DNA from 3 places in the Fictibacillus sp. KU28468 genome. Region 2 is predicted to be linked to each of the others. Evidence: predicted binding sites of a transcription regulator. Region 2 holds the regulator's gene; each other region holds the start of a gene.

The links. Region 2 encodes LexA, which represses DNA repair genes until DNA is damaged. Its sites were predicted from a motif close to CGAACATATGTTCG; they were not measured.
Region 1: a site for LexA is predicted at 5,762-5,775, ahead of OKX00_RS15795 (type IA DNA topoisomerase). Genes of this name have one in related genera too.
Region 3: a site for LexA is predicted at 1,754-1,767, ahead of OKX00_RS08990 (YolD-like family protein). Genes of this name have one in related genera too.

What each region holds. Positions count from the first base shown of each region.
Region 1 covers NZ_CP110666.1:3,031,708-3,042,255, forward strand. Annotated here, with positions in the region: gene thrS (threonine--tRNA ligase) at 1-236, opposite strand, end outside; T-box leader at 290-520, opposite strand; gene rpiA (ribose-5-phosphate isomerase RpiA) at 868-1,539, opposite strand; gene OKX00_RS15790 (APC family permease) at 1,716-3,539, shown strand; gene OKX00_RS15795 (type IA DNA topoisomerase) at 3,595-5,745, opposite strand; gene OKX00_RS15800 (DinB family protein) at 5,859-6,398, opposite strand; gene OKX00_RS15805 (GNAT family N-acetyltransferase) at 6,558-7,106, shown strand; gene OKX00_RS15810 (OsmC family protein) at 7,294-7,740, opposite strand; gene OKX00_RS15815 (SpoIIE family protein phosphatase) at 7,943-9,103, shown strand; gene OKX00_RS15820 (CheR family methyltransferase) at 9,151-10,008, opposite strand; gene OKX00_RS15825 (CHASE3 domain-containing protein) at 10,024-10,548, opposite strand, start outside.
Region 2 covers NZ_CP110666.1:2,434,997-2,445,544, forward strand. Annotated here, with positions in the region: gene OKX00_RS12650 (DUF896 domain-containing protein) at 1-222, opposite strand, end outside; gene OKX00_RS12655 (YneB family resolvase-like protein) at 267-923, opposite strand; gene OKX00_RS12660 (cell division suppressor protein YneA) at 931-1,209, opposite strand; gene lexA (transcriptional repressor LexA) at 1,365-1,985, shown strand; gene cysI (assimilatory sulfite reductase (NADPH) hemoprotein subunit) at 2,051-3,769, opposite strand; gene OKX00_RS12675 (assimilatory sulfite reductase (NADPH) flavoprotein subunit) at 3,796-5,610, opposite strand; gene OKX00_RS12680 (LysR family transcriptional regulator) at 5,845-6,738, shown strand; gene OKX00_RS12685 (DMT family transporter) at 6,945-7,862, shown strand; partial or broken gene OKX00_RS12690 (IS110 family transposase) at 8,130-8,510, opposite strand; gene OKX00_RS12695 (SDR family NAD(P)-dependent oxidoreductase) at 8,914-9,696, opposite strand; partial or broken gene OKX00_RS12700 (IS110 family transposase) at 10,388-10,548, opposite strand, start outside.
Region 3 covers NZ_CP110666.1:1,743,366-1,753,913, reverse strand. Annotated here, with positions in the region: gene OKX00_RS08995 (restriction endonuclease) at 388-1,326, opposite strand; gene OKX00_RS08990 (YolD-like family protein) at 1,388-1,729, opposite strand; gene OKX00_RS08985 (fructose-bisphosphate aldolase) at 2,065-2,565, opposite strand; gene OKX00_RS08980 (excalibur calcium-binding domain-containing protein) at 2,786-3,058, shown strand; gene OKX00_RS08975 (DUF4236 domain-containing protein) at 3,171-4,196, shown strand; gene OKX00_RS08970 (iron-sulfur cluster assembly accessory protein) at 4,457-4,714, opposite strand; gene OKX00_RS08965 (tetratricopeptide repeat protein) at 4,838-6,373, opposite strand; gene OKX00_RS08960 (hypothetical protein) at 6,508-6,747, opposite strand; gene OKX00_RS08955 (ComEC/Rec2 family competence protein) at 7,010-7,852, shown strand; gene OKX00_RS08950 (DUF3006 domain-containing protein) at 7,852-8,073, shown strand; gene OKX00_RS08945 (VanZ family protein) at 8,403-9,395, shown strand.

The sequences.
Region 1 (10,548 bases), 600 kb from region 2:
GCGCTATGCCTCATGATGTTGATTCCCTCATCGGAATCAAGTGTTAAAATCTCTACGGCCGCGGCCCTCTCTATAGTGAAGCTCAGGTCGTAAAGGACATTGTCTATCCTTCCTGCTGCAGCCTTCTTTTTAAGACCAGGACTGATTGAAGCCGCAATTTCATCCATTGATACACCATACGGGTACTTTTTTTCGGAACCATCGGGAAATTGAATGCTGATCTGATTTTCTTTCATCTTATAACCCTCCATTTTAGTTTTTGAATAACAAAAAGCACACCAATCCCTAATCTAGGGACGAGCGTGCTTATACCCGTGGTTCCACCCTGGTTCCCGCCATAATTGCATTTGACGGCTCCATTCGCTGTAACGCAGCTCATGCGGAATGGGCTAATGGAATCCAGTTTCACCCATTCAGCTCCCAGGCGGTAAATCACTCTCCTGTGTTAGGAAGTTCTCAGCTTTCCTTCCCTCTCTGTATAACCGGTTTGAGTCATTCTTGTCCTGTTCACAGCTATTTTCTATTTCGGGAAAGGGAAAAAGAAAAAACGCACCCATCCCCGGCAATAGGGACGAGTGCGTTTTACCCGTGGTTCCACCCAGATTCCCATCAAGAGGTTTTACAACGAAGTGATGGCTCCAGTGCTTTAACGCAGCGGCTGCGGTATAGGCTAGTCTTATTTCACCGATACAGCTCATGGATGGTAAGCGATTCTCCTGCGTTGGGAAGTTCTCAGCACCCTTCCTCTCTGTGCAACCGGCCAGAATCACTCATGTTCCTTTCAAAGCTTTTCATAACGTTCAGTTTTATTAAGATAGAATATACAGTATTATCCACATTGATACAATCTTTTTTTTTGAAAAATTATCATTTCTTTCGATGAATGATGGCTGGGCCGCCAGCCTCTCCTACGATCAAAAGGTCAGCCATATTTAAGAACAGACCATGTTCCACTACGCCTGTGATCCCATCGAGCCAAGAAGCGGTTTTTTCAGGATGTTTGATACTTTCCATTTTTAAATCAATCACATAATGTCCGCTGTCTGTTATAAAATAAGCATCTTCCTTTTTTCGAAAAGACGGTTGGAGCCCTTCTTTTTCAAACAGACGGAAAACCTGATGAGATCCGAATGGCAGCACCTCTACTGGCAGGGGAAATGTACCGAGTGACTCAACCCGTTTAGCGGAATCAACGATCCATATGATTTTGGAAGAGATGCTCGCTACTACTTTTTCATACAGCAGGGCGCCACCTCCTCCTTTTATCCCATTCAATTCAGCATCTACTTCATCTGCTCCATCAATGGTAAGATCGATTTGATCGATTTCATTAATGGAGATAAGCGGTATATTAAGTAACTCTGCCAATTTTGTTGTGGAATCTGAAGTGGATACTCCCTTAATCTGAAGTCCTTCCTTTACCCGCTCCCCCAGTTTTTGAAGCATAAAATAGACAGTAGATCCTGTCCCAAGGCCAATTGTCATTCCTTCTTCTATGAAATCAGCAGCTTTTTCGCCTGCCATCTGTTTTTCGTTCATCATTGTTTTCTCCTTTATAACTCTGGGTATCTTATTTCATACTACCCTTTTTGTTCTTCGATTACGCGAACAAGTATAAGAATAAATGTAAAATGGGTAAAATTAAAAGATTACAACTTTCTTTTTTTTCAGGGTTTCATACTTTATCATTCAAAATTAATTCTTGGCGGTGAATCATGTTAACTTCATTGAAACGATTTTTAATCGGACGTCCGTTAAAATCTAACGAGGCCGGAGAACATAAATTGAATAAGTTGAAAGCGCTGGCAATTCTTTCATCTGACGCGCTCTCCTCTGTTGCTTACGGAACTGAGCAGATTCTCTTGGTACTCGTAACATTTGGGACGGTCGCCTTCTGGTATTCCCTGCCTATCGCAATTGGAGTCCTTGTACTATTACTGGCACTTATATTATCTTACCGGCAGATTATCTTTTCCTATCCTCACGGCGGTGGAGCCTATGTCGTTTCTAAAGAAAACCTGGGAGTCAATTATGGTCTGGTTGCCGGGGGATCTTTACTCGTTGATTACATATTAACCGTAGCTGTTAGCGTATCTGCAGGAACAGACGCCATCACTTCAGCCTTTCCTGCCCTCCATGCGCATAACGTCGTGATTGCCGTAGTGCTCGTTATTCTCATTACGATTTTAAATCTTAGAGGCTTAACGGAGTCGGCGAGTATTTTGGCCTACCCGGTTTACCTCTTTGTTGTGGCCCTTATCATTATGATCGGGGTCGGTCTTTACCATATTGCAACCGGAGGTGTTCCTGCATCTGCACACACGCCTGTCGGTACACCGGTTGCTGGTCTGACGCTGTTCCTGCTTCTCAGAGCTTTCGCTTCTGGATGTTCTGCTCTTACTGGAGTTGAAGCAATCTCTAATGCTATTCCGAACTTTAAGGAGCCCCAGCCGAATAATGCTGCCAAAACGCTGATCATGATGGGATCATTATTAGCTGTTTTATTTACTGGAGTTACCTTCCTTGCTTATTGGTATGGCATCGCACCTAAAGTAGAGGAAACCGTTGTTTCACAAATTGCTGCAGAAACGTTCGGCCGTAACTATATGTATTATTTTATCCAGGGAACAACCGCACTAATTCTAGTCCTTGCAGCCAATACTGGTTACTCAGCGTTCCCTCTTCTCGCTTATAACCTGGCGGCAGATAAATTCATGCCGAGAATGTACACGATGCGCGGAGACCGCCTCGGTTATTCAAATGGAATCATTACGCTCGGCATCGGCTCTATCATTCTGATTGTTGCGTTCAGAGGGCAGACTGAGAACTTGATTCCCTTATATGCCGTAGGGGTATTCATTCCATTTACCTTGTCACAAACCGGTATGATCTTAAAGTGGCTTAGAGAAAAACCAAAGGGCTGGATTTCAAAACTAACGGCCAATCTGATCGGTGCCTTGATCACCCTGACCGTTCTCATCATCTTTTTTGTCACTAAATTTACTCAAGTCTGGTCCGTTCTGATCTTCTTGCCGTTAATTATCCTACTGTTCCACCGGATCCATCGCCATTATAAGGACGTCGGTGACCAGCTTCGCCTGGAATCAGAACATCCGCCCCTCGCCATCGAAGGAAATGTTATCATTGTTCCGGTTGCCGGGATGACTCGGGTGGTTGAAAACTCACTTAATTACGCTAGAACCCTCTCTGACCAGGTCATTGCCGTTTATGTAGCCTTTGACCGACAGGAGGAAAGACGTTTTGAAGAGAAATGGGAGCAGTGGCAGCCGGACATCCGTCTCGTCACACTGCACTCACAATACCGGAGCATTATACAGCCGCTCACCAAATTTATAGATACTGCCCAACACAAGGCAAAAGAATCGAACTATTGGGTGACGGTGCTGATTCCGCAATTCATTACGAAAAAGAATTGGCACAACATTCTTCATAACCAGTCAAGCTTGCTCATCAGGGCTTATCTTCTGTATAAAAGAAATGTGGTTGTTACTACTGTTCCATATCGATTTAAAAAATAAGAAAAAGGATGGCCAGCTTTCTTTCTGGGCATCCTTTTTTTATGTTATCAATGTTCTACATTTTGAATTCAATTTTCCCGGTCTCTTTATTGAGGGTAAGGGCGGCCGCAAACGGTTTGCCCTGCTTGCTTTTAAACCCTTTTAACTTGGTGGTTTCGCCCTTTTCCAACAGGCGTTTCACCTGAGCTGCCGATAGCTTTTTCCGTGCGATCTTGCCGGAAATGGAAAACTTGCACCCTTCTTTATAGCCGCTGCATCCATAGAAGTCATTTCGCTTAATATAGATGATTTCTTTTCCGCAGTACGGACAATTGCCGATGGGTTCTGCTGTTTTAGACAACGGAATATTCTCTACCTTCCAGCTTGCAGCACCGGCAATGGCATCGCTGATCACTTTTTCTGTCATTTTGCGGGTCAGCTCCATAAACTGTTTCGCATCTGCTTTTCCTCTTCCAATCTCACGGAGCCGCTGCTCCCAAACCGCAGTTGTTTCAGCAGATGTCAAAATGGATTCTTCACCGATCGCGGCAATTAATCCCTTCGCTTTTTCGGTCGCAAATACTTGGTTTTTTTCTACTCTGATGTAATCCAGCTCTTCAATTTTTTTTATGATGCTGCTTCGTGTCGCCTCAGTCCCAAGACCTTGAACTTGTTCGAGCACCTTGCTCAGCTCTTCATCCTCAATCGTTTTGCCGGCTGTTTTCATGAGGGTGACGAGACTTCCGAGCGTGTAGCGTTTAGGCGGCTGTGTTTTTCCTTCCCGGATTGCAATGTTCTCCACTCTTCCTTTGTCGGCTTCAGTTAGATCCGGAAGAAGGGTGTTTTCATCGTCCTCTTTTTTATCTTCTTTCTTTTTGTTTTCAAAAAGGACCTTGCGCCATCCTTCCTGTACGATGACTTTTCCTTTTGAAATGAATTCATCCCGCTCATTTACTTTTGTAACGATTGTAGTGGTATCCATAATCGCCTTATCATAGTGGGCAGCAATCACGCTCCTCACAATCAGATCGTATATGTTCCGCTCATCTCGGCTTAACTTTACAGGATTAGCCACGTTTTCCGTTGGAATGATGGCATAGTGGTCAGATACTTTTTCAGCATTTACAAAACGCGGATTCCCTATGAGAGATCGCTTCGGTGAAGGAAGGAGATGTTTATATTCCTTAAGGTCACCAAGTTGCTTCAATATGCCTGGCATCATTTTCGCCTCTTCTTCAGTGATATACGGGCTATCCGATCTTGGATAACTGACCACTTTTTTTAAATAGAGATCGCTTGTAATGTTCAGTGTTCTTTCCGGGGAGTACTTATACACTTGATTCGCTTTAGCTTGGAGAGCAGAAAGATTAAACAGCATCGGCGGATGGTATTCTTTTCTCTCCTTTTTTATGCTGTCCACGGAACTAGACTGATTTTCAGTCCGCTTTTTGATCTCCTCTGCCAGATCTTTCGTTTTGAGGCGGCTGCTGTTTTTATCATGCCATTTTCCGCTGTACTTCTTTCCATTCACATCAAATGAACCGATCACTTCAAAAAAAGGTTCCGGCTTAAACTTCTCGATCTCATGTTCGCGTTTAACAACTAGCGCGACTGTCGGTGTCATGACTCTTCCTGTCGGAAATGTCTCTCTAATTCCTTTTTTCTGCATTAAAAGTGTGTAGGCTCTCGTCGTATTCAACCCGACAAGCCAGTCGGCACAGGCTCTGGAATAGGCTTCAAAAAAGATGGGGAGCGTTTCCTGGCCTTCTTTCAGGTTTTTGAATCCATCCAAGACTGCTTTTTTTGTTAATGATGAGATCCATAAGCGCTTTACCGGTTTTCTGCAGTTCATATTGAGGAGAAGAGATTTATAGATAAGTTCTCCTTCACGACCCGCATCGGTCGCACCGATGATTTCAGTGACTCCGGGTTCAAAAGCCAGCTTTTTAATCGTTTGAAATTGATCCCATTTAGAGGGAGAAACTTTATACCTGAAACGGTCCGGCATCATCGGCAGCGTTTCAAGTTTCCATTTTTCCCATTCCGGTTTATAGTCCTTTGGCGGAACAAGTTCCAGAAGGTGGCCGACACACCATGTTAAATAGGCTCCTTCAGGAAAAAATTCCTGAGGAGGAATCTCATAATATCCTTTTAGTTTCTTAACCTTAGAAAAAGGCCCTGCAAGAGCTTGGGCCTGTGATGGTTTTTCAGCGATAATAAGTTTCATGGTTCACTCCTTGAAGCATACATATATTCGTCATTATGCTTCATTTAATCCATAGATTCGAACATTTGTACTCTTTTTAATTATACCATTTTATTTTCATGAATAAAATGTTCTTACAGACTCGTCTCCCCGCTCTGTGCAAAAAGGTTCTGCTCTTCATACAAATAAAAAATGTAATCGGTAGACACACCTGCCCCGTCCATCTGTCTGAGCATGGCGGTAAGATTTCCTCTATGGTAGGTTCCATGATTGACAACATGCAGAATAAAATCCTGCAGCGGCGCCTTAGCTTCCCCGAATTTCGGATGCGAAATCGTGATCACCTGAAGTGGATCTTCTATCCCGTTTAAATACAGCTTATAGCTGCTGGATACTTCCATAAATAATTTCTCAATTTCAATCAATGATACGCCTTCCAGCCTCTCATTCCATTCATTCAGCGAGTGGATCGTTTCTTCGTATGTTCTTCCAGAAATCGTCCATAGCCAGATCAGATCCGTTTTCAGCATGTGAACCAATGTATCCATCAAGCTTGGAAACACACTTTTTATTTCTTGCTTCACCCATTCTTCTGGCAGCTTCTTTAAATGTTCAAACCATTTCTTGTTGGCCCAGAGATGATAGTCCATCCATTTTGATGCTTGATTTTCCATATATTAAATCTCCTTTTATCATGTTTATTTTCATAGTAGTCCTTCGATATGACAATGAGATCTTCCTGCAACCCTGCCCTTTCTTCTTAAAACAAGGAAAATTTCTTCGGAAAGAAGAATACATCTAAATAAGGACACTACAGCTTGGAGGAACAACTCATGGCAGAGAAACAGACACAAAAGAGAATCCGATTACGGGAATTACGAATAACCGACTGGAAGGATGTACATGCGTACGCTTCTCAGGAGATCACATGCCGCTTTCAGCCGTGGGGCCCAAATGCCGAGGAAGATACGCTGGAATTCATGGGCCAGGTTATAAAAGATACAAAGCATAATCCCAGGTCTCGCTATGCTTTTGCGATCATTGAAGAAAAAGATGAAAAACTGATCGGAGTGGCAGAACTGAACATCAGGGATTTCACTAACAAAATCGGAGAGATCGGCTATGTCATCCATCCTGATTATTGGGGCCGAGGCTATGCAACCGAGGCGGGCAGACTTCTACTCCACTTGGGTTATACCGTACTGCGTCTTCATCGAATCTATGCAACGTGCCACCCTGACAATGAAGGGTCAGCAAGAGTTCTCGAAAAATTAGGAATGACAAAAGAAGGTGTACTGAGAGAAGATCTAAAGATGGGAGGTGGATGGCGGAACTCGCTGCTCTTCAGTATTTTGGAGCATGAATGGACGGGTATGCCATAACGTTATGTGGTGTGTTCTTGAATAAACTCCTTTATCTCATACTCTCACTTGTACTGATCATACTGTTTTCAATCTGAGAGTGAACATCTTTATCTTTGGAGGAAAAGTGGCGGGCGGATACTGGTTACTGGATGGCAGAACAGACTAAAAAACCAGCAAGAAAATTTTCACATGCTGGTTTTTTGTTTTATGCTGTTGTTATGGTTGCTTCCAGCTCCACTTCGACATTTCCTTGTATGGCTCTTGTGATCATACATGAAGTTTCTGCTTTTTCAGCCAGCCTTTTGGCGAGCTGCTGATCTGCCTGTGTCGCCTCAGCTTTTAAAACAATAACAGGGCGATGTATGATTTTCTTATACGTGATCACACCTTTTGTTACATCCACGACCCCAACTGAATCCATCGTAAGCTTTTCTTTATCCAGGCTGCTTCTCTCCATCATGGCAGCAAGAGTAATAATATAACAGGTTGCTGCTGCACCAAGCAGCATTTCATCAGGATTGGTACCCACTCCTGGTCCATCCATTTCAGGAGGAATCGAGATTTTCATTTTCAGGTTCCCTGTTTCAATTTCACCTACATCATTTCGCAAACCTGGCCAGTTGGCTTTTAAATGAAAGGTATGTTCAGCCATATGATCAGCTCCTTATCTTGTTCTCCACTCTTATTGTAACCATCCTGGACCATTCACTCACTTAATCTGCCCTGAAAAACAAATAAAAAGAATTAATTATACCTTCTTCCCTGATTTTCAGTATAATGATAGAATAGTATCTTTTTACATATTCACAGTTTATTCTGTTAATAACAGAAAATGTTGAAGGAGAAAAGAAGACATGGCTATTCTTATGGTAGATGATAATTCCGTAAATCTATTTGTTATAGAAAAAATATTAAAAGGTGCCGGTTATGAGAATACGGTTTCGCTTTCATCCGCCAGCCAATTGTTTGATTACCTTGAAATGGGGAATCCCCACCCGAAAAAAAGTGATGTAGACTTGATTCTATTGGACATCATGATGCCCGAGATCGACGGAATTGAAGCCTGCAGACGTATTCAAGAGATTGAAAGGCTAAAAGATATTCCCATCATTTTCATCACCGCCCTTGAAGATACTAACAAACTTGCCGAAGCGCTTGATGTGGGCGGAATGGACTATATCACAAAACCGATCAATAAAGTTGAACTGCTAGCCCGTATACGGGTGGCGCTAAGGTTGAAGTATGAAAAAGACTGGCATATCGAGCAGGAAAAGAAGATCAGGGATGAGCTTGACCTTGCCATGCAGGTTCAGAGAAGTCTGTTAAATCCCCCGCTCCAGCAAGAAAATATCCAGATTAACGTCTCCCATCTTCCCTCATTTAAGCTTGCGGGTGACATGTACTACTGGCATCGCTTTAGTGAGCACCGGTATGGTGTCATCCTGCTGGATATGATGGGGCATGGGATTTCCTCCTCACTTGTATGCATGTACATTTCCTCTGTAATGAGAGATGCCATCAAGATGATTGAAGACCCGGAACTGGTAATTAAAGAGCTGAATCGCTATATGGCGCTGCTTTATAATCAAAAGAACTTCTATAATTACTATTTTACGTGCATTTATTTGGTCATTGATACAAAGAGCAAAACCGTAGAATATGTGAATGCAGGACATCCTCCTGGATTTGTACTCATTGATGGTGCTGAGCAATGCCTGCTTGAACGCGGCAGCTGTGCCGTAGGTTTCTTTGATCAATTGGAAGTGGAAAAATCAACGATCCATTTTGAAAAGGATATCCAGCTTCTTCTTTTTACCGACGGTGTTATTGAAGCGAACAAGGATGAGAATCTCTTACTCGATAAACTGCAGTTTATCGCTTCTCAAAAATGGAACCAAACCATCACGTCCCCTATTCATATGGTCATACCGGAAGAAGAGCTGGTGAACCAGCAGGACGACATGTGCATTCTAATGATTCAGGCAGCAGCCAGTAAAGTTCCTTCTGTCATTTAACATTTCAATAAAAGGCTAAAGACGGACGATCAATTCGCCCGTCTTTTTTAATCTAGTTTTCTATATATTTTTTCAGCTGCATCAAACTCAGTATAGTATGAAGTCTTTTCGGAAAAGCGAAGAGATTCTTTGTTGCCGAGTCCAAGGAAGCCACTTGGACATAGACTCTCATAGAACAACCCTTGCACTTGATTTTGAAGTTCACTTGTAAAATAAATCAATACATTACGGCAAATAATGACATGAAACTCATTAAAGGAAGAATCGGTGACGAGATTATGCTGAGCAAAAATAATATTGCGTAAAAGGGAAGGATGGAAATAGGCAAAATGCTCATCGGCCGTATAATACTCTGAAAATGCCTCTTTTCCACCTGCCTGCATGTAGTTCTTTGTATAGGTCTGCATCTTTAGCAGAGAAAATGTTCCCTGCTTTGCCTTCTCCAGTACTTTTTCATTCATATCTGTAGCATAGATTGTGGTTTTATCGGCCAAGCCCTCTTCCTCAATCAATATCGCCATTGAATAGACTTCTTCACCCGTAGCACAGCCCGCATGCCATATACGAATCTCGGGCATTTTCCTTAACTCAGGAACCACTCGTTGCCGGAAGGCCTTGAAAAATTCGGGATCACGGAACATTTCAGTTACATTGATTGAAAAATCGTTGAGCAATTTTTCGAGAAAACCTTTTTCATGGATAACTTTCTCGAGCAGTCTCGTTATCGTTGGAATTCGTTCCATACGCACTCGGTTCTGGATCCGGCGGATAATAGATGATCTCATATATTTTCTGAAATCAAAGCCGGAAAGCCGATAGATCGCTTCTAAAAGGAGATCGGCCTCCATGTTTTCCACGAATCCAATTTCAAGTTCTTCTTCACTTGCAATAATTTGATCATTCATCATCTATGTTCGTCCTTACTTGTTTGTAATCCATACCCTCATGACCGAAAAGAGCTGTTCAATCTTCAAAGGCTTGCTGATATAATCCGATGCTCCGGCTTCAAGACATTTCTCACGGTCATTCTTCATCGCTTTTGCAGTCAGAGCGATAATAGGGACACCGGAGTTTTTTTCGTTCTCCCGGATCCTTCTCATGGTTTCATATCCATCCATAACCGGCATCATGATATCCATCAGGATCATATCAATGTTCTGCTCCCTTTCCAGCAGTTCCAGACATTCTGTTCCGTTAGAAGCCGTAATAACCTTTATTTTTTCGTTTTCCAGTGCTGTTTTTAAAGCAAAAATATTGCGGTGATCATCATCAACTATCAATACGGTTTTTCCCTTAAAGGAGCTGATATCAGCTGGAGCCTGTTCTGCAGCCGGCCGATCGTTCTTATTAAGTCCCTCAAGTACTCTGTTTTCTTCCTGAACTTCAGGAGAAATGGCAGCAGCAACCTCGCTCACTGCTTCATCCAGCTCTTGAACCGGCGCAAG
Region 2 (10,548 bases):
CTGGCTTTTTTTACTTTCTTTTAGCTTATCCGGTGTTACATCATTGCCTTCCGGGTCAATGATCTTCAATGAATGCAATCTATTTTGAAAAGAAGTTCTGACGTTTTTCAGATACTCTTCCCTTAATTGCTTTTGTTCTTTGGCTTCTTCTGTTGACAAACCTTCTTGTTTAGATTTTTTGGCAAGAAAATTTATCCGTTCCAGTTTATCTGGTGTAAGCATGGAACACCTCTCCTTTTTCTTCGATATCCCTATCGTAACGAATATTAAGTAGAGTTTCCAGTCGGAGCACCTTCTAAATACTCCTTATACCTGCGGTGAACTGTCGCTTTTGATGCTTCATATCCAAAACCCCTTAGCGTAACGGCAATTTCTGCAAACGTAAGATCCATTCCTCTAAGCCGTATGATTTCATCAACCGGAAGTACCTTCCGGTCTCTTCCTCCATGATGGATGTTCTTTAAATTCTTTTGTGGTTTATAGCCTTTTTGAACAGCCTTCCTCATTCCTCTTTTTATCTTTAAGTTATGCAGCTTGCGCTGATATTCCTCTACAACGGCAACGATTTCAAGCACCATAGACTCCGCTTCGGAAAGATGGTATTCCCCTTGGCTGCTGTAGGTATAAACTTTAATGTTCCTCTTCTGAAGTTCGTGAAGAAGAACGATCTTGGCGTTCCCCCTGCCCAAGCGGGTATCATCCGTTACAAGAAGAACATCAAATTCTTCGTTTTGGGCCCGCTCGATTACCTCAAACAAACCATCCCGTTCCAGGCTGTATCCGCTTTCTCTATCTTTTATGACAGAGACAATGCCGAACCCATGGCTGAATGCCAGCTGTCTCAATTCATCTTCCTGCCGGGATAAAGAGGATGTCTGCTCTTCCTTTTCGGTGCTTACTCTGCAATAAATGATCGATCTCAATTGTGCCTCACCTGTCTTCTTCTGCCTTGATGGGTATCGTTAATTTCTGTCCTGGGGTAATGGTTCCTGCCTGTATTCCGTTATTCTTTTCAACCCAGTTGACAAATTCCCAATTTGAACCTTTGTCCTTCGTATATTCTTCGGCGATCTCCCAAAGTGAATCACCTTTATTAACGATAATCTCCATATATTCTCTGGATCCTTCTGCGTGAGACTGATAAGCGAACATAATAAAACCTGCTGCAACAATAGATAATAGCATAAATACCGGTGAAAATCCCTTCATCGTATATCTCCCCTTTGCGAATATGTGTTCTTATTAATTTTTATTATAATAGGAACACCTGTTCTTTACAAGGGTTTTCTTCGAACTTATGTTTGTATATCTTGTTCCTGCATGCTATACTTTTTTCAAGAGTATTCAGTGAATGAGGTGTAATCATGACAAAATTATCCAGAAGACAAATCGATATCCTGGACTTTATTAAGGAAGAAGTAAACGCGAAAGGCTATCCACCCTCAGTCAGGGAAATCGGTGAAGCAGTTGGACTGGCTTCAAGCTCAACCGTACACGGCCATTTATCCAGGCTTGAGAAAAAGGGGCTGATCAGGCGTGATCCTACCAAACCCAGGGCCATTGAAGTGCTCGGCCTCGAATCAGATCAGATCATAAACAGAACGCGATCAGTTAATGTACCGATCATCGGTAAAGTTACCGCGGGTTCCCCGATTACAGCTATCGAAAACGTTGATGAATATTTTTCATTGCCAGAACACGTTGTAGGAGACGATAATGTTTTTATGTTAACTGTAGAAGGAGACAGTATGATAGAAGCTGGCATCTACGACAGGGACCTCGTGGTCGTCAAGCAGCAGCCAACAGCTGAAAACGGTGACATCATTGTGGCCATGACAGAAGAAAATGAAGCGACTGTAAAACGCTTTTTTAAAGAAAAAGACCACATTCGCCTGCAGCCGGAAAACGCCGCTTTATCTCCAATTTTGCTGCAAAATGTGACCATACTTGGTAAAGTAATCGGTGTATATCGAACACTTCAATAAAAAAAAGCAAAAAACAGCGACCCCGCACACAAGGCTGGGTCGCTGTTTTAGTTATAAGGATAATATTAATTATGAAAGTTTGTACCGTCCGTCGTTGCTTCTATAATGCCCGCACGAATCACAAAGTCTCCAAAGTGCTCGCCTTCTTCGCGTTCTTTCGCAAATCTAGGGAACAGCATCTTCAATTCTTTTAAAATCTCTTCCTCCCCTATGTTTTCACGATACATTTTGCTCAATCGGCTGCCGTCAAACGCTGCACCCAAATACATGTTATATTTTCCTGGCGCTTTACCGATAAACCCAATTTCACCTAGCGCATGGCGGGCACATCCATTGGGGCAACCCGTCATTCGAACGGTAATCTCTTCGTTTCTCAAGCCGTTTTCTTCAGCTATGTTATCGATCTTGTTCATTAGCACCGGAAGATAGCGTTCTGCCTCCGCCATGGCTAGACCGCAAGTAGGAAGGGCCACACAAGCCATGGAATTGCGCCGGATCGCAGAAACTTTTTGGCTGTCGAGCATTCCATACTGTTCCAACAACTCTGTAATCTCTTGTTTCTTCTCTCTCGTAATATTGGCAATTATAAGGTTCTGGTTGGCGGTCAAACGGAATTCCCCTTTATGGACCTTCGCGATTTCCCTTAAACCGGTCATCAGCTTGCAGTTCTCAAAATCCGTGATACGGCCGCCTTCAACAAACAGAGTAAAATGCCAATTCTCCTGCACACCCTGTACCCAGCCATACCGGTCTCCATTATCTTCAAAAGAAAAGTCTTTCGCTTCATCCAGACTCCAGCCTAAACGGTTTTCCAGCTCTTCTTTAACGGTTTGAAGACCTAACCGGTCGACTGTATATTTAAAGCGGGCGTTCTTACGCTGTGAACGGTTTCCATAATCTCTCTGAATGGTAATGACTTTTTCAGCCACCTCAAGAATCTGGTCGGGTGTGCAAAAACCAATCACTTTTGACAGCTGCGGATAGGTTGCTTTATCTCCATGTGACATTCCCATGCCTCCACCAATGGACACATTAAATCCAATTAGCTTCCCATCTTCTACTACGGCGATTAAACCGAGGTCCTGTGAAAAGACATCAATGTCATTGGAAGGTGGAACTGCAATGCCGATTTTAAATTTACGCGGCAAGTAAAGCGGTCCGTACATCGGTTCAACTTCTTCTGTTTCTGGAGTGCCTGCTACTTTTTCCTCATCCAGCCAAACCTCGTGGTACGCTCTTGTTCTTGGCAAGAGATGGTCACTGAGTTTTTTGGACCATTCATACACATCAGAATGAACTTCTGATTGATAGGGATTGGAGATGCACATCACATTACGGTTTACGTCACCGCAAGCTGCAATCGTATCGAGCATTGATGCATGGATCTCCTGAATGGTATTTTTCATGTTCCATTTTAAAATGCCGTGCATTTGAAACGTCTGGCGTGTGGTTAATTTTAATGTTCCATTACCATACTGGTTGCCCAGCTGATCCAAAACCAGCCATTGAGAAGGCGTCACCACTCCCCCTGGCAATCTTACGCGGAGCATGAACTGATAAGCTGGTTCAAGCTTTTGTTTCTGCCGCTCTGTACGAAGGTCTCTGTCGTCCTGCAAATAGCTGCCATGATGCTTCATGAGGCGGTTATCATCATCCGGGATACCTGCACTGATCCGGTCAAGCATCACTTCCTTCAGCGTACCCCGTAAATAATTACTCTCTTCTTTTATACGTTCCACATCACTCGGTTTGCCTTCCGGTGCTTTTAATAATGGGTTTGACATCTCTTTAAACTCCTTTCTGTTGCCGGTCAATACACGTCACGCTGATAACGTTTTTCCTGCTGCATGCGGGCGACATACTCTTCCGCTTGTTCATGGGTCATGCTGCCTTCATTTTCAATGATTCCGATCAGTGTTTGATGAACATCATGGGCCATGTTTTTCTCATCGCCGCATATATATAAAACAGCACCTTCTTCTAACCAATGGAAGAGTTCTTTACTGTGTTCAAGCAGACGATGCTGTACATATACTTTTTCCTCGGTGTCGCGGGAAAACGCCACATCCATTTTTGTCAGAACGCCATTCTCCAGCCACTTTTGCCATTCTGTCTGGTATAGGAAATCACTGACAAAATGCTGATCTCCAAAGAACATCCATGATTTCCCCTCTGTACCTGTTTCCTCACGTTCTTGCATGAACGCCCGGAATGGCGCTACTCCTGTTCCAGGTCCTACCATAATGATCGGTGTTTCTCCGTTCGCTGGCAGTTTAAAATTCTGATTGTGCTGGATGTAAACCGGAAGTGTGTGCCCTGGCTCCAGCCTTTCCGCACATAAAATGGAACAAACGCCGCTGCGGCTGCGTCCGAAGGATTCATAACGCAAAGCGCCGATGGTTAGATGAACCTCGTCCGGATTGGCCTTCAGGCTCGAAGCAATCGAATACAAACGAGCTGGCATTTTACGTAAAATGTTGACAAAGTCCTGTGGTGAAACGGCCCATGGACCAAAGTCTTGAACGAGATCCAGAAGATCACGGCCCGAAAGATAACTTTTCAGCTCGCTCTCATGCCCTGCAGACAAAAGTTCATGCAGTCTTTCATTTTCAGTTAACTGTGCTGCCTGCCGAAGCAGCGGCTTTGTTAATACTGTAATTTCAAAATTGGTGATAAGCGCCTGCTTCAGAGCTGCCACATCTCCCTGCTTGTTCACTGTTATAATTTCTTCAGGATTCCAATGTAATTCCTCAAGAAGCAAATCAACCAGTTCCGGATCATTTTCAGGGTAGACTCCAAGACTGTCACCCGGTTCAAAAGATAGATTCGACCCTTCAAGCGAAAGTTCTAAATGGCGGGTCTCCTTATTCGAGCCGCGTCCGTTCAAATTAATATTTTCCAGAACCTCTGCATGAAATGGATTGGTCCGGGAATACGTTGCCTCTTCGGCTAGGGTTGCTGAAGCCTCTTGAAAAGCTTCACTTGCAGTCTCTCCCTGTGCCTCATTTAAACCTAATATTACTTTTGACAGCCATTCTGCTGCAGGCTCATCATAATCGAGATCGCAATCCACACGCGGTGTCAGGCGTTTACCCCCAAGCTCTTCCAGGACCTTATCAAAATCTTTGCCCGTCTGACAGAAAAACTCGTAGGAACTGTCCCCTAGTGACAGGACTGAAAAACGAAGATCTTCTAGTTTTGGAGCTCTTTTGCCATGGACAAATTCATGGAACGAAATCGCATTATCCGGCGGATCTCCTTCTCCATGTGTACTAACAATGATCAGCAGGTTTTTGAGTTTCTTTAGCTGATTCGGTTTAAAGTCACTCATGGAAGAAACCGTTACCTCAAAACCTTTCTCTTTGAGAGCTTTACTGCTGTTATCCGCAATGCCTTGAGCATTCCCGGTTTGAGATCCGTAAAGGATGGTTACTTCTTTAGAAACGGGCAAAATGGAGCCTTGCTTTACAACAGCTACTGGTCCCACTGGTGCTGCAAGTGACTGAGAAGCCGCTAAGTAACCGGAAAGCCAAAGCTTTTGTGCTTCAGTTAACGTCGGTATCAGCTTGTTAAGGAGCTCAGCTTGCTCCTGATCGAATGGACTGTTTGTTGCCTGAAGTTGCAATGATAACACCTCACATTGAAATATAAACATAATTTTCCGTCATTTCACTTTAAAAGTTTCCCTCTAGGTTAAGACTAAATTATTTCTATCCATTAACTCGGTTTTAATCTTAAAAATAGTCAGAACCCTTAAAAAATTTATATCCTCTACTTTACCTCAGTACAAAACATTAGTAAAATACATATTAATTATCGTTGCCATTAAGATTACTAATCATAAAGGATGTTTTAAAAAATGTATTATGATGCATTAAAAACGTTCGTCACCCTGGCCGAGGTAAAAAATTTTACAAAAACAGCAGAACTTCTTCGGATGTCTCAGCCGAGTGTCAGTTTGCATATTAAAAATCTGGAAAAAGAGTTTCAAACCAAGCTTTTTCTCCGCTCACCCAAGTTTCTGCAAATTACGCCTACAGGTGAAATATTATATGACCGGGCAAAACTGATCCTTACGATTTACGAACAAGCCCGGCAGGAGATTGGAGAGCACCATACAACGATTAAAGGTGAGCTGAAGATTGGGGCCAGTTTTACAATCGGAGAATATATCCTCCCCTCACTTCTTTATGAGCTGCAAAAACAACACAAAGAGCTTCAGCTGCAAGTGCTGATTGGAAATACGGAAGAAATCGTTGGATCCGTGCGCAACTACAAAGTGGATGTTGGACTGATTGAAGGGCAAACAAACGAAAAGGAGCTTTCAGTCCATCCGTTTATGAGTGATGAACTCTTTATCGTTTCTTCCCCAAGCCACTCCCTTGCCTCCAAGGACAAAGTGACCATAGATGATCTGCAAAATCAGCAATGGGTATCAAGGGAAACGGGATCCGGAACACGCGATTATCTTACTCATGTCATCAGATCCAATGGTTTGAAAACAAAGTCTCTGCTGACGATCAGCTCCAATCAAGGCATTAAAGAGTCCGTCATTCATGGGCTGGGGCTGTCACTTCTTTCCGGCAGCGTGATCGAACGGGATGTACAGTACGGCAACCTGTCTATTATAAAAATCCAGAATCACTTCTTTAACCGAAAATTTTCCTACATTTATTCGCCCATTGTCCAGGAAAACAGAAACGTCTCTGCTTTTCTGCAGGTCATCCATCAGAAATATCCCTCTTCAATTTAATAACTGCATAACAAAAGACACTGCTTTATTTGGCTGTGTCTTCTCCATGTCTCTGCAGCTGATTCAATAGTAGAAAAATGAATCATGTTTCCGTCAAGGTTGTCTAATTGGAAAATAATAATTTTCATATATATTTTAATCAGCTTATTTACTAGATATATTTAATTTACTCACCTTTCACGTCAAACATTAAGGAAGGATCTACGATGAAACATCATTCAGTCCCCTTATTAAACATGGTTTTCATTGCTATTCTAGTATTGATATGGGGCCTTACCTGGCCTATTTCCAAGGTAGCACTTCATTATTGCCCTCCTGTACTCTTATCGGGTTTCCGATCACTTGGAGCCGGAATTCTATTGTTTCTTTTTGCTTTGCCACGATATAAAAAAATGAGTTTTAACAGAAACTGGAAGATGTACTTTTTCTCCAGTCTGTTTAATTCGGTCTTGTTCTATGGCCTGCAAACCATTGGACTGATGTTTATGCCAGCAGGATTGTTTAGTGTCATTGTTTATTTACAACCGGTTCTGATTGGTATTATTGCGTGGTTGTGGATTGGAGAAACCATGACAGCACTAAAACTAACAGGTTTACTTCTTGGCTTCGCCGGAGTAGCCACGGTCAGTCTTGGAGGATTATCATCTCATATCTCTCTCATTGGCATACTGCTCGGGGTCTGTACAGCTTTAAGCTGGGCAATCGGTACCGTTTATATGAAATCAATCAGCTCAAAAATCGATGGGATCTGGCTCATTACCATTCAAAATATTATCGGCGGACTGATCATGACAGGAGCAGGCAGCGGAGTGGAGAAATGGTCCAGCATTACATGGAGTTTTCCCTTTGTTCTGACCATGTTGTTTTTAGCTTTATTTTCTGTAGCCATTGCTTGGTTGATCTACTTCCATTTGCTCTCCAGAGGAAATGCAAGCATGATTGCTTCTTTTAATTTTCTCGTGCCGATCATCTCTATTTTTATTGGTATCTTATTTTTGGATGAGCCGTTCACCAACACACTTTTAATCGGATTACTCCTGATCATTGCCAGCATATATCTGGTGAATCGTAAATCAAAATTATCTGTGAGAAGAGCGAACGCTAATTTACATACCATAAAATAGTATGTATCGATTAGCCATCTTTAGTTTTCCAATTAACAATGTAGTCCCCAGCAAATTTTGATTTTCAGTTTTCAATAGCCTGACAGGCTTTCATTCCTATAATGTCTTTAGATGTATAACCTCCGTCTTTTATAACTTTTTGTTCCAATGCCCGCATAGAAACGGCGTTTTGTGTATTTTCTTTACATAATATAACAGCTCTTAGTTGTTTTTTTAAATTAAAGGGAGATTGAGAGCAAAATAAAAAGCACCTAAAAATTATCTTAGTCCTCTTTTCTTATAAGGCTCAAATTCTTCCTTGTAATAAAGAACACAAAGATGATATACATCAACGGCATCCGTCTTTACCTTCCTAAGGCTTGTTTTCTTGGCTTGATTTGAACTAATCGGATTTACCAAGATGTATAGATATTGACTGTCCTCAAGACATTGAATAATTGGTGTATGGTAATGTCCTGTAGATTCAAGAATGACCGCTGGCCGAACCCCGGTATCTCTCTCTATTCCTCTCAAGAAAGAAACAAATGAATCTAAGTCCTCCTTGGTATGCTTCACACTGAAGCTTTTCCCAAAAGGCCTGTCTTTATCTAAAAAGGCTTGAGCTTCACTTTCCCCTTTGGCCAAGTCTAGGCCAACTACTGGATTCAATAATTATCTCTCCCTTTGTTGTACTCGCCAGTAACCCCTAACCTTCCTGTAGTTCCATAGCTTCGCTTGTTATACGAGATCATATGTCCCAACCAGCCTCAAACATCATTCTACAAGAAGGGGCGAACAGTTTAGTTGACGAGATCTAACTCCCACGCACCCGTACGTTCTACCCTGGCTACTGAAATAATAGGTCCTATAAAAAAAGAGCAACCAGTAAAAACTGGTTAACTCCATAATACGATCGCACCCGTTAATTGAAGAAGAATTATTGTAGAGTTGAACCATATTGCGAAACAAGAAAAAGAATGGAGGAAATCGAACTCTAAGAACCAAAAACCGCAAAAACAAGTCTCTTTCTCTATTCATTCATATTGCCAAAGAAGAAATCTCTTCACTCATTTTATTTGGTTCTATTTTTTAACCAGCTGTCAAATTCGGAGGCGACTAGGCGTTCACCTGTTAATCCTTCAGATTGCTCGGAAGCAAGATAAACGATAGGATTTGCCATGATTTCCGGCTTCAGAAGCTGAGAGTTTCCTTCAAGTTCCCTTCTCACTTCATCAGGTATCATTCCGGTTACGGTGGCCCCGCCAGGAAGAAGCATATTTACCGTCACACCAAATTCACGCAGGTCTTCAGCCATGATAAATGACAGGGACTCGGTTGCGGCACGAGAAGGGCCGTATGGGACAAATCCTTTTCGTTTCATGGTTTCATAATTCATCGATATATTGATGATTTTTCCTTTTGCCTGCTTGACCATCAGAGGAGCGAATCCCCGGGCGGTTAGGAAATAACCGGTCACATTTGTATCGATTAAATTTCGAAACCCTTCAGGAGAGACCTGATAGAAAGGCTGTGGTTCTGTAAGGAATTTTGGATTTACAGTCCTCATGCCTATCCCGGCATTGTTCACGAGGACATCGATCTTACCCCATTCCGTTTTTACCCAGTTCACTGCATCTTGTACCGATTCCTCTGACCTGACATCCAATGGAAGTTCAAAAACATTCGAATATCCCTTATCTTGAAGGTTTTTTACAGCTTCCGTCATTTTTGCTCCCGGACGGGATGCCACTGCAACCGTTGCTCCTTCATCAAGAAGTGCTTCTACCATGGCATATCCTAAACCGCTTGATCCTCCTGTAACAACCGCATGTACGCCAGTTAATTCTTTAGCCATTTTTCCACCCCATTTGGTTTAAATTCAAATCTTCGAAAGGATTATGATAGTATGTACAGTTTTTATATATCAGTTCCCCTGCAGTTAAAAATTTTATGTGTATCGGAAGCGACTAAGTTTTTCCAAACTTATTCTTTCTTTCTTTGATAATAAAGTCCAGCCAAATAATCCATTATCTTAAAAACCTGGGATGGTTAAAGATCAGGAAAATCCCGACCACTAATTTAACCCTTTTTTCCATAGAAATAAATTCCTTCCAAATTCCAGAATATAACTTTATTATATCTCAAATTACTCTGAAAATAAAAAAGCTGATCCTGTAAGTGTACATAAGAACAATCGGGGTCCGCCTGACTTATTGATTTATCGATTGGATGATTTTATTTACTAAACCTTCCGCATCTTTTGCTTCTACAGTCGTTAATTGGATGCGGCAGAACAGGTTTACCCGGAACTCCAGGCACCTTCTAAAGCAATCTGTGACTTTTACATCAACTTCTTATGATGTTTGAGGCGGAGTAATTCCAACACTTTTCAGGTTTTGGTTTTCTTGTTAAACTAAACCAGCTAATAGGAGTCAATAGTTTTTTATTAAAATGAATTATCTCTCGTGGTATACTTTTTAACGGCAGGCCAAATAACCCTCCAAATACTGTTGGAAGGTTTTTCATATGCAGTATTTTATTGTGGATTAAGCCAAATACAGGAACTGCTCATTTCGTTTTAGGATTGCAAAAATCCAGTGTAGAAGTTTATTTACGCAAGCTATCATCGCTACTTTTGAGGGTTTTCCTTCATTTCGTTTTCGATCATAATATTTTTTTAGCTTCTTGTTTCGAGAGCTTCTTATTC
Region 3 (10,548 bases), 690 kb from region 2:
TGTATATTCACTTCATGTAACATTATAGGCCTGGTTAAGGAATATACAAGATGGAGAAATATTTACCTCTGGAATGAGAAAAAGCCGCTCACTTTGGAGCAGCTTTTTCTAATGCTTTTTGTACCAAAAAGCAAATTAACTTCTGATGTTCTTTCATTGCTTTCTCACAGTTTGCTTCTTGTGCCTGATCCTTCTTAGGGTGATATACGAACTCTAGGTGTTTTGACAATTGCTTCATCACCTCAGAGGATGTATATGAAGCAGTTCGGTTGTCCTATGTTTGTTATTAGGCTTTCTTTTAAAATTAAACCTTATGATTTAAAGCTATTTATGATGCAAGATAAAGACAAACACTACATAGCTTATGATCGCTAAATTACATTTTTATTATATTATTTTGTCATCATTCCTGTTCTTTTCAATTACTTCACCATTTGCATTGAAAGTCCATTTATCTAAGTCCTGATCAAATATTATCTTATCGATTGTACCATCCAAAACCTTAAATAATAATAAGGCAATTTTTTCACCCTCATCGATAATGCTATGAAATATACTTTGATCACTCTCATATTCATAATCAAATCCTCTTATACCTACTAAAATTCCATTTAACTTAATATATTTTATGTCGTCAAATTCATATCTTCCGCTGGTTTTTTGACCAGGATTTCTTGGAAGTAAGTTGAATATTGGTTTTAAAACTTGTTGATATGATTCTTGTTGATCTCCATTTCTGTTATAAAAAAAGGTCTCAGCCGTATCAACATCTCTTTTTTCCTTGGATTTTCCCACTTCTTCACCTATTAAAGAATTAATTCTTTCTAATTCCTTCTCATCAGAAAACACCCAGCCTAAAGTAGGGGTTTTCATAAATGTCATTATTCCTCTTATGTGAATTTTCCTGATACGATTTCCCCAATCTTCCTCCTTAAAATCCTTAAGAATGGCCAGTTTTATATCTTCATCTTCTGCAAAGCTCCGAGCTCCTTGTGTATAACCCATCGTTGTAACAACTATTGCATCATCTGGTTTAATTTGTGATACTGCTCCGAAAAAATCTCTTATAATACTTATCCCCACTGTTTTATCATAATCCTTACATTCGATTAGAATCCTTTTTGAAACTGATGCTTGTTCAATAGTTACGTCAATTTGATGAGCTGTTTTTTTGCCATCCCCGCGTAATTTCATATCGTGAATTACAACATCATTGACATTTAATATTTTAAAAACAACCGCAGCCATTCTTTCATATTTAGTCCCATTCTTGAGTTTCTCATCCGCTATAAATTCATTATATAAAGTTTCAATTTTCGTATTCATACAACCCCTCCTTTCCATAATATAACATTTATTTTTTAGAAATTGACAGCATTTTTAATGTTTAATTACGATTTACTTTCACATCAACTAAATCTGTAAAAACTACCTTATGTACCTCGTTATGAAAGTCCACAATTCTCAGCTCTTTCCTGTAAGGATCAATGTAATGAACCTTCCCAATCAACAAACGAAAATCTCCACCTCTATAATAGGTAAAGCATAAATCCAAATTTTCAGCCATTGCCTCGCAGATAGTTTCCTCCATAACCTCCAATTGCTGTTCATCCAGTTCAGGTTTAGTTTTCCTCTTATTGTCCCAATCAAATTCCCGCAGACTCTTTACATGTTCGGGCATAAACATCCCTTGCCACTTCATCTTCCCTCGGTCACGAAGTATATTCATCACCTTCCTTAATTTCATTATATGCGAATATACGTTCGATTAACACTGAAAATAAATTACAAAAGATGGATATCATTTGCAGGAATTTGTCTAACTCAGTCGTAATTAACAATTAATTGTAATTACGGAGGTGATTAAGAGTTGAATAATGGAGACAAAGAAACAAAAAAAACCCCTCAGGATGACCTAAATCATACATGGAGTAATTCAAAAGATTATGTCCTAACTGATACCGAGAAGAGATCGTATGTAGAATACTTAAGACATAAGACACATTTTGAAACCAATTTTACAAAAAAGGAAAGCTCTTGAGCTTTCCTTTTTTAAGCTAACGTTCATTTAAATTTGATTAATTTGCTCACCTTATATTCTTTTTCTCCTTGGTTCTTATCTTTCGTCTTCCAAGCTACTTTCAAGATAATGAAGTCGAATGCTTCTTTTATCTCATCTTCGCTTAACCCTTTGGAGTAAAAGAGAAAGTCCTTATGATAAAGTGCGAAATTTTCACCTTCATTATCTTGTTGGTATTCTTCACCAAACCAGTACCTGACTTTTCCATCCACCGAGTTTATAGAATTCTTCCAAGCTATTCCTTTAGGAAATTCAATTTTTCGTGAGGTATCAGGTGGATTTTCCATTTTAAAATGAAAGGTAAACTTACGAAAATCATCTTTTGAAGAATTCTTTAAACCTTCAGTTCCCACTTCTTCAAACTGCTTATCACTTAATTTTGAAATTTGTGCTACAACTGAGATTTTTGTTTTACTAATGGGATTGCAACCAACCATGGAAAACAGTATACAAAATATAAGAGTTGAAGCGTAACGTTTTCTCAAGGTTTTCCCCCTTTTCAACTGTTCACAGCTGTTCCCTTCTTATTTTCTATGACATCAGTTGTGTTCTTATTCAACCAAAGGCATTGATAATGCGTTTAATGTACTTTTCAAAAGCATACACTTAGACCCTTTACTAGGATTTTATTACCAAAAAAGTTATTGCAGTATCAAATTTCATACTATACAATAACTTTACATACAAAAAAAGGAAGTGGGTTACATGAAAAAACTAAGTGCCGTATTTTTGACATGCGGATTAGTGGTTGGTCTATCTAGTGGTGTAAATGTGGAAGCTAAGACTTCTGTCACAAAAGTAAAAACGTACAAAAACTGTACCGCTTTGAACAAGGACTACAAAGGTGGCGTAGCCAGAACCAAGAATGTGAAAAACAAAGGCGGCAAAACCCATTACAAACCTTATGTTTCAAAAGCCCTGTATGATGCCAATAAAAGCAAAGATCGAGACAAAGATTACATAGCATGTGAACGCTAAAACTGCCAAAGACCTTTCATTAATTATGAATAGGTCTTTTTAATTGCCAAAGGAGCCTAATATTTATGGGCATTGGATTTAGTAAGAGTTTCAAAGTGGCACCTGGTGTAAGATGAATGTCAGTAAAAGTGGGATTGGTGCAAGTGTCGGTGGAAAAGGGCCTCGTAATAGTGTTAATTCCAGAGGGAGTCGAGTGACGGCCAGTATTCCAGGAACGGGCTTATCCTATTCCAAATATTCAAGTTCTGGTAAGCGGCATAGGTCCACAGCTTATCAGTATCAGAGAGAGCTTGACCGACAGCAAAGAGAACATGAAAAACTCCAGCAACTGGAACAAAACAAGCTAGAAGTTCAGCTGTTTGAAAATCGTTTACAAATGATTAAGGCGATTCATCAAGAATGTGATGAACCTGTCCATTTGCCAGAGGTTGCGGATACACCTGCCCCGTTTAATTCTGGAGAAAAGGGCCTAAATCAAAAAGGGAATATCTCGTTACAGCCAGACGGCGGTACCCTTTACGATAAATATGGCAGATTGCTTGCTTGGGTCTGGGTAGGAAATACTCTGCAACAAGAAGCGATCACAAAAGCAGGTCTTGTTGAAGATTTCTATGATTATGGTACCTACAAGTATGAAAACAGAATTCAGCAAGCCATGGAGTACGCCCGTAAGAATTACATTGGTATGTACCAATCCAATAAACCCAAAGTAACAAAGAAAACCACAGAAAAGAACGATGAAACTAAGAAAACAACGGTAAAAAAAGTCTCATTAAAAAAGGAAGACACAGACAACAAAAAGAAAACAGAAACAGTTGCTGCTGTTAAAAAGGAATCAAAACCGAAAGAGCTTGCTTCTTCTTCAACAAACAAAACAGCAGAAGAACCTTCGTCGCCATTCTGGACCTTTTTAGTTTTCCTGTTTGTCTTACTATTGTTTTTCCTACCGAGGTTATTTCGTAGGTATGGTTTAAAGCCATTATTAGCTCACCGATTAGTTGCTAAACGAGTCATTTGGAATATCATCTTAGCAATCATTTATTTATGTCTCTTTTTTATTATCGTTCCATTGGTTTGGATTGAATTAATCCGCATTATTATTTTACTCGTAAAAAGAAATTCTACTGCCAAGGCCTAGGTATCCTGTGAGGCGTTTATAAAGTACACCTGTATAAAAAATCGGACCAATCATCATTTTGATGATTGGTCCGATTTATAAGAAAAATTGAAAATACCAGTGAAAATCCTATTTTCCTCGAACTAATAAAAACTGGAGAACTGAAAGTGATGTCTGAAAAGTACAAGAGAATTACCTTTTTTCAGTTGAACAAAAAACAGCCTATAATAATGCCATTATGTCAATATAAAGAAAACCCCACTCCAAGAGTGGGGTTTTCTTTAACAACAATTGCTTTCAGGCATACCTACAAGAACAAATCCACCTTCTTGATGGTCAAGTGTAAGGGAATCTGTCATCTCTTTCACGTTTGCATCAATGGCAACAGAGATCTCATTGATTTCTTGAACCATATCATTTTCAGCAGGCTCATCAATTGACAATCCTACTTGAGGACCACAACAGCCTGATCCTGCAAAATAGAAACGAATGTTTTTTGCACCTTGTTCTTTTAGCAAAGTGACAATGGATGTTGTCAAAGTAATAAATTAGTTGCTAATTAATGTGCGTATTTCATTTTTATCAAAATCTAAATTTGATGTATAATTATAGAGTAAATATCAAAGAAGAGTTGACCTATATTGTGTACTAAGAGGAGGATATTAATGGATATTATCGAAATTGACTCTACCACTATACTTTTTATCCTTTAACTTATCCCATAATGATAAATCGAAGATACCATCTAGGGCATTAATCAATGGTTCTTTAAACCTTATTAATTCATCAACAGTTTTTTGATAATCTTCAATTATACGTTCAGACACCTCAACCTGTTCTTCCCAATATTCTCTTGATGATTTCAACCGTTTCTTTTCAGAAGGAGAAAACATGGATTTCAATGTCTTAGTATTTAAAACATTATTCAGATAATTTCGATATTCAGTTGCTTCCATTTTCCATGTATCTACTTTATCAGAAGCCTTTTTTATTTCTTCATTCCACACTTCTTTCAGGCGGTTTTTTTGTTCAAACACACTTTTAAATTGAGTTACTTTCACTCTATTTCCAGATTCATCGTAAATAAAATCATACATAAGACGTTGCATTTCACGAAAACTTTCAAATGACCCCTTATCCATCTGTACTTTCATCGGATTAACATATTCGTCCAATAATCGATTCTGAATATCTTTGATAGGTGTTTTCATCCTAGCGAAATACCCACTAAAATCGTAACTATTTCCGTAACTATTAAGATCAGGACATGCTTTTTCGGTGGTATCAAGTAAGTCATAGGAGTGTTGAAGTTTTTGATGAACTTCTAATCCCAACTCTATGAGGTTGTTGACGTTTTTTTCTAAGTTTTTCTTTTCTGCCTCTAAAATCTCATTTAATTCTTTTCTTACAGGCTCAAATTGTTGGTCGATTAAAAACAAACCGAATTTTTTTTGATTACTAAATATGACTTTATTCACATAGGTTCTTGCATCAGCAACTTTTCCAGTGAGTAAACCAGGCAATACAGCATTATAATACTCTTCCTCATTTCCTCTATGATGTGAGAACATCGTTTGATAAAGAGAAAAAGCCGATTCATATTCCCCTTTTTTTAAGTAAAGACGACTTATTAGGTTAATGGTTTCTGCATAAATTTGTCCTGATTTATTAATGTCCAAACGTTTTAAGACCTTTAATCCATATTCTAAGACGTTATCATTTTGTTTTTTCTCATTGAAATGAAGCATTAAAGCAAAATGTGCCTCAGCATTCATAGGATTAATTTTAATGGCTTCAAACAGTAATGAAATCCCCTCTTCATATTCATCAATTTGGATTAAATCGAGAGCAACCTTGGTTTTTTCCTTGGATTCGGTCTCATTTGGATTTTTGATTAGGTTTTCAATATCTCCTAATTTCTCCATGGTTTCAAAATGGAATTTAAATTGTTGCTTTCTGTTTTCTTCTAAAAAGTTATTGATTTTCTCTATTCCATTAGAGATAGTATATAGCTCATAATTTATTTCTTGTAAACCCTCATAAACATTGTCGATACTTGTTTCGATTCTACCAAAACTTCCATCAACACTCTCAATTGCATTTGATACATCGCTAAATCCTGAATATAAATCATAGCTTAACGAGCTTGCATAATGTTGAATCGAATTCAACCTATCGACTACTAAATAACTATCCATAAATCCCCCGTAATAATTTTCTTTTTATAACATATATAACCAGTATTATTACATTTAGTCAATAATAATTGCTTGAAAAACACCTTGTAACGCAGGTTTCGCTGATTCAGTAATCTTCATCTTAAATTGCCTCCTTATTTGTTTGGATACAAACGATGCAATACTTCTTTCATTTCAGGATTTACATGGATGATGGAACGGGATTCTTTCGCCATCCGTTCTGCTTCTTCAATCGTATTGTCAATTCCAACTGCTTGATAATCTTTGCTGTATTCTTCGTCAAATACCTGATGAAAATCATCGATATTTATTTCTTCCTTTTCGGCTTTTTTCGACGGTTTATAGTTTACCTTGATATTTTCTTTTTGATTCACAGCTTCTTCATATTGCTCTTGAAGGAAATAAAAGGCTTTATTCAGCTGCTTGTACTCGAAATGTAATTCTTCATGCTGAATCTTACCACCTTATTTAGTGATTACTTTGTTGAGGACATTCACTTTCAGCATTGATATATCCAACTCTAATTTACCAATATTAGTTAAAAATTTAAATCTTTTTTATTATTACGGTATAGAAAGTTTTCAATAAATGGGTTAGAATTACATTTGGATTTACATACAAGAGAGGAAGAATGAATTGAATAAATCAAAGAAATTATCAATCGGTCTAGTTGCTGCACTAAGCAGCAGTTTGTTGTTTTCAAGTACACCTACTACCGCTGTTACAAAAACAACAGCTGTACATTTCATTAACGTTGGCCAAGGGGATTCGGCCTACATCCACAGTAACAGTGGTGATGACATGATTATCGATGGTGGGAATAAAGACGGCAGCGACGTTGTTGCTTATCTGAAGAAACAAAAAGTCAAAGACATCGACGTGATGGTTGCTACTCATCCTGATGCAGACCATATCGGCGGCTTAGATGAAGTGTTGAAGGCGTTCAAAGTTAAAGCGGTATATGCACCAAAGGTATCGCATACAAGTATCGCGTACAAAGAATTCTTGGCTGCGGTTAAACACGAGGGACTTAAAATTAAAACTGCCACAAAAGGTGTTAAGGTTCCACTCAAAGGAGCTACGGCCACATTTGTTGCTCCTGTCAAAACATACAGCAAAAGTGATTTGAACGACTGGAGTGCCGTTCTTCGCTTGGTACATGGGAAAAAGTCATTCCTCTTCACAGGAGATGCCGAGTTCAAATCAGAAACCGATATGATCAACTCTAAGCAAAACATTCAAGCAAACGTGTTAAAGGTTGGGCATCATGGAGCGAAAACATCATCCAGCTCGGCTTTCCTTAAAAAGGTGAAACCGCAATATGCGGTTATTTCTGTGGGTAAAAATCATTATGGTCACCCTACGAAAGAAGTTTTGAACCGTTTGAAACCAGCAAAAATCTTAAGAACGGACCAAAAGGGATCTATTGTGTTTACAACAAACGGCAGCACGTTATCTGTAAAAACGGAGAAAAAGTAATGAAGAAAGTTAAGGGGATTATTGACCGCTTTGAAGGCGAGTATGCTGTCATCGAGATCGGCAATGAAACCAAAGACATACTTCGTTCTTCCCTTCCTGAAGAAGCAAAGATCGGAGACGTGATCTATTTTAAAGATGATAAGATCGTCGTTGATAAAGAAGAAACTGAAAAATTGAGAAAAGAAATCGAAGACCTGATGGATGAGGTCTGGGATGATTGATACTTCAAAGCAGTAAAACGGCAGGAACTTCTGCCGTTTTTGTTTTAAATTTAGGCTCTGTTAATTTATGTTGTTGATTTTCTTCATCAACTAACGCGGCAGGTTAACTCAACAAGAATTAGTAAAATAGAGTTGATAAAAAACTGAAACTCCACAATCAACAATGTTTATTAATCGTATAATTGGAAAACGTGCGAGTGCGAGAGGGTTATTATGGAGTTTCAGTTTACTTTAATCATTGAGGTGTTAGGGGAATGTTCAAGTTCCTCTAAAGCTTCGAGTTCACCTGTAGACGAGACTCACTATCCAGAAAAGAAAGGATTGTAATTATGTATCAAGGAAAGTTGCGAAAAACAACGATTGTGTTGTTAACATTATATACAGCTTTGACCCTCTATTTCTTGTTTCTTGGTTTCAATAGAGGTTCTCTAGGGCAAGACTCCAGCTTACGATTTAACGCAATACCTGAAGGAATTCAATTGCATTATCCAATGGGAAGAGACTTTCAAAATTGGTTTTTTCAGTTCGGGAATTTTGGAGCATTCATACCTTTTGGGATTATCATTCCACTCCTGTTTCGTTATAGCTTTAGACGCTTTATAAGCTTTTTTATTTTGTCGATAACAATACTAGAAACCCTGCAAATGTTTTCTGGTTTGGGAGCTTTTGATATAGACGATATCATAATTAATTCATTAGGTGCTGTGGTAGGATTTGCGGCACAGCGAATGATCACAGGTGACCGAGATAAACCAAAAGGGACTTGCAAAATAATCTTAATGGCTATTGTACTTGCCCTTGGCACTATTATAATTATTGGCGGTATCAATAATTATCTAGAAAAAGGGGGAGGGGAAACCGCAGCTCTGAATGAACTGATTTTAAAAGATGGATCTGTACAGTGGGATGAAAGCTTGTCCAGCTTTAAAGTAGATCGGAGAGAGGTTACGCCTCAAATAAATCTGTATAGTAGAAATAATATGAAAAACAATGAATTCACGTATCACTTAGATGGCAAATATAAAAACATAACAGGCTATGTCGCCATACCAGACAATGTAATTAACGCTGCAAGCACAGAAGGTAGTGATATAGAATTCATCAGTGGCGGAACAGTTATTTATTCGTTAGGATTATCATTGGCAGGCGAGGAGGATTTTCAAATCCCTTTAGATGGCGTAAATGACCTTACCATAAAAATAATTAACAAGGACCCCAATCCAATTACCAATGCTGTAATGTGGGATATTACTCTAACAGAGGTAAACACAGGACAAAAGGTTATAAACAATATAAGAGAAAAAATAAAAACATTATTCTAACAAGACCTCAACAAATAAGAGGGGTACCTTACTTTCGTTTTTGTTATTGTGATTATTTTCACTTAAATTAACGAGTGCTTTAGTTAAAGAAGATGCCTTGCAAGAAGAACTCATAAATGGGTTCTTTTTTTTGATGAAATATCAACAATAACGTTTGACAGAGCCTAAATTTAAATTTAAAGCCCCGTTGAATAAGATTTAGAGGGCTACAATGCTAAAACAGCGTAACCACCGAAATCAAACCATTCCCTATCGAAATCATATCCCTTAGTTATTTTCATAATGAAGGAAGGATAATTCCTTCCCCCAAAAAAAGATGGTCACAGTTCCTGAAAATAATCGGTTAATGTTTGCTGAAGCGTACCTTTAGTTGACCTATGGTTTCCTTCTTCAACTAACCTGCCCCTTTAGTTGAACAACAAAAGTATGAACTGGCAGTAAGTGGATTAGTTATTCATCACCAATTCAGGAAGATAATGCATTAGACTTTTTCAGATAATTTATTTACTATAAAGTATTAAAGTGTTAAGGTAAATTCGAGTAATAAAATATTGGAAACCTTAGACTTTTCTTAGTCACTTCCTACTAAGGAAGGAGACTAAGAAATATGTCTCTAGAACACATCAGAACAATGTTAAAAACCCTGGTATTTTACAGTGATTGCGAAATAACTCTAACATTTAAAGATAACCTAAATTCACCTATCTTTACCGTGTGCTATGAAGGAAATTGTATCAAGATCACATACTTTAACAATGGAAATATTGATACCTATAATGATATTGAATCTACGTTAGCTGTAATAAATAAAGTTATTCAAGATGATATTCCTTTAACCTCTATCTAATCAGGGGTTTTTTTTTCTGTTTTATTTCCGCCTACTTTTAACTGCTTTCCTTCTTCTTCAACTAACCTGCACGTTAGTTGAACAAGGGTAAGAAAAACTACAATTAATGCCAAAACAGCCTAAAAAAAGAGAGAATTCTAATTCAAGTGCCCCCAATGAAAAAGATCCTCTCCTATTGAACAATCCCTTTCGAATTTTAATAATTCAACAGAAAGTTTCCTATTCCTTTTTTATCCAAAAACAGCACTCGTCATGAATGCTTCAAAAATGGCTTTGCTCCAAGGTAAATAAATAACCTTATTGAAG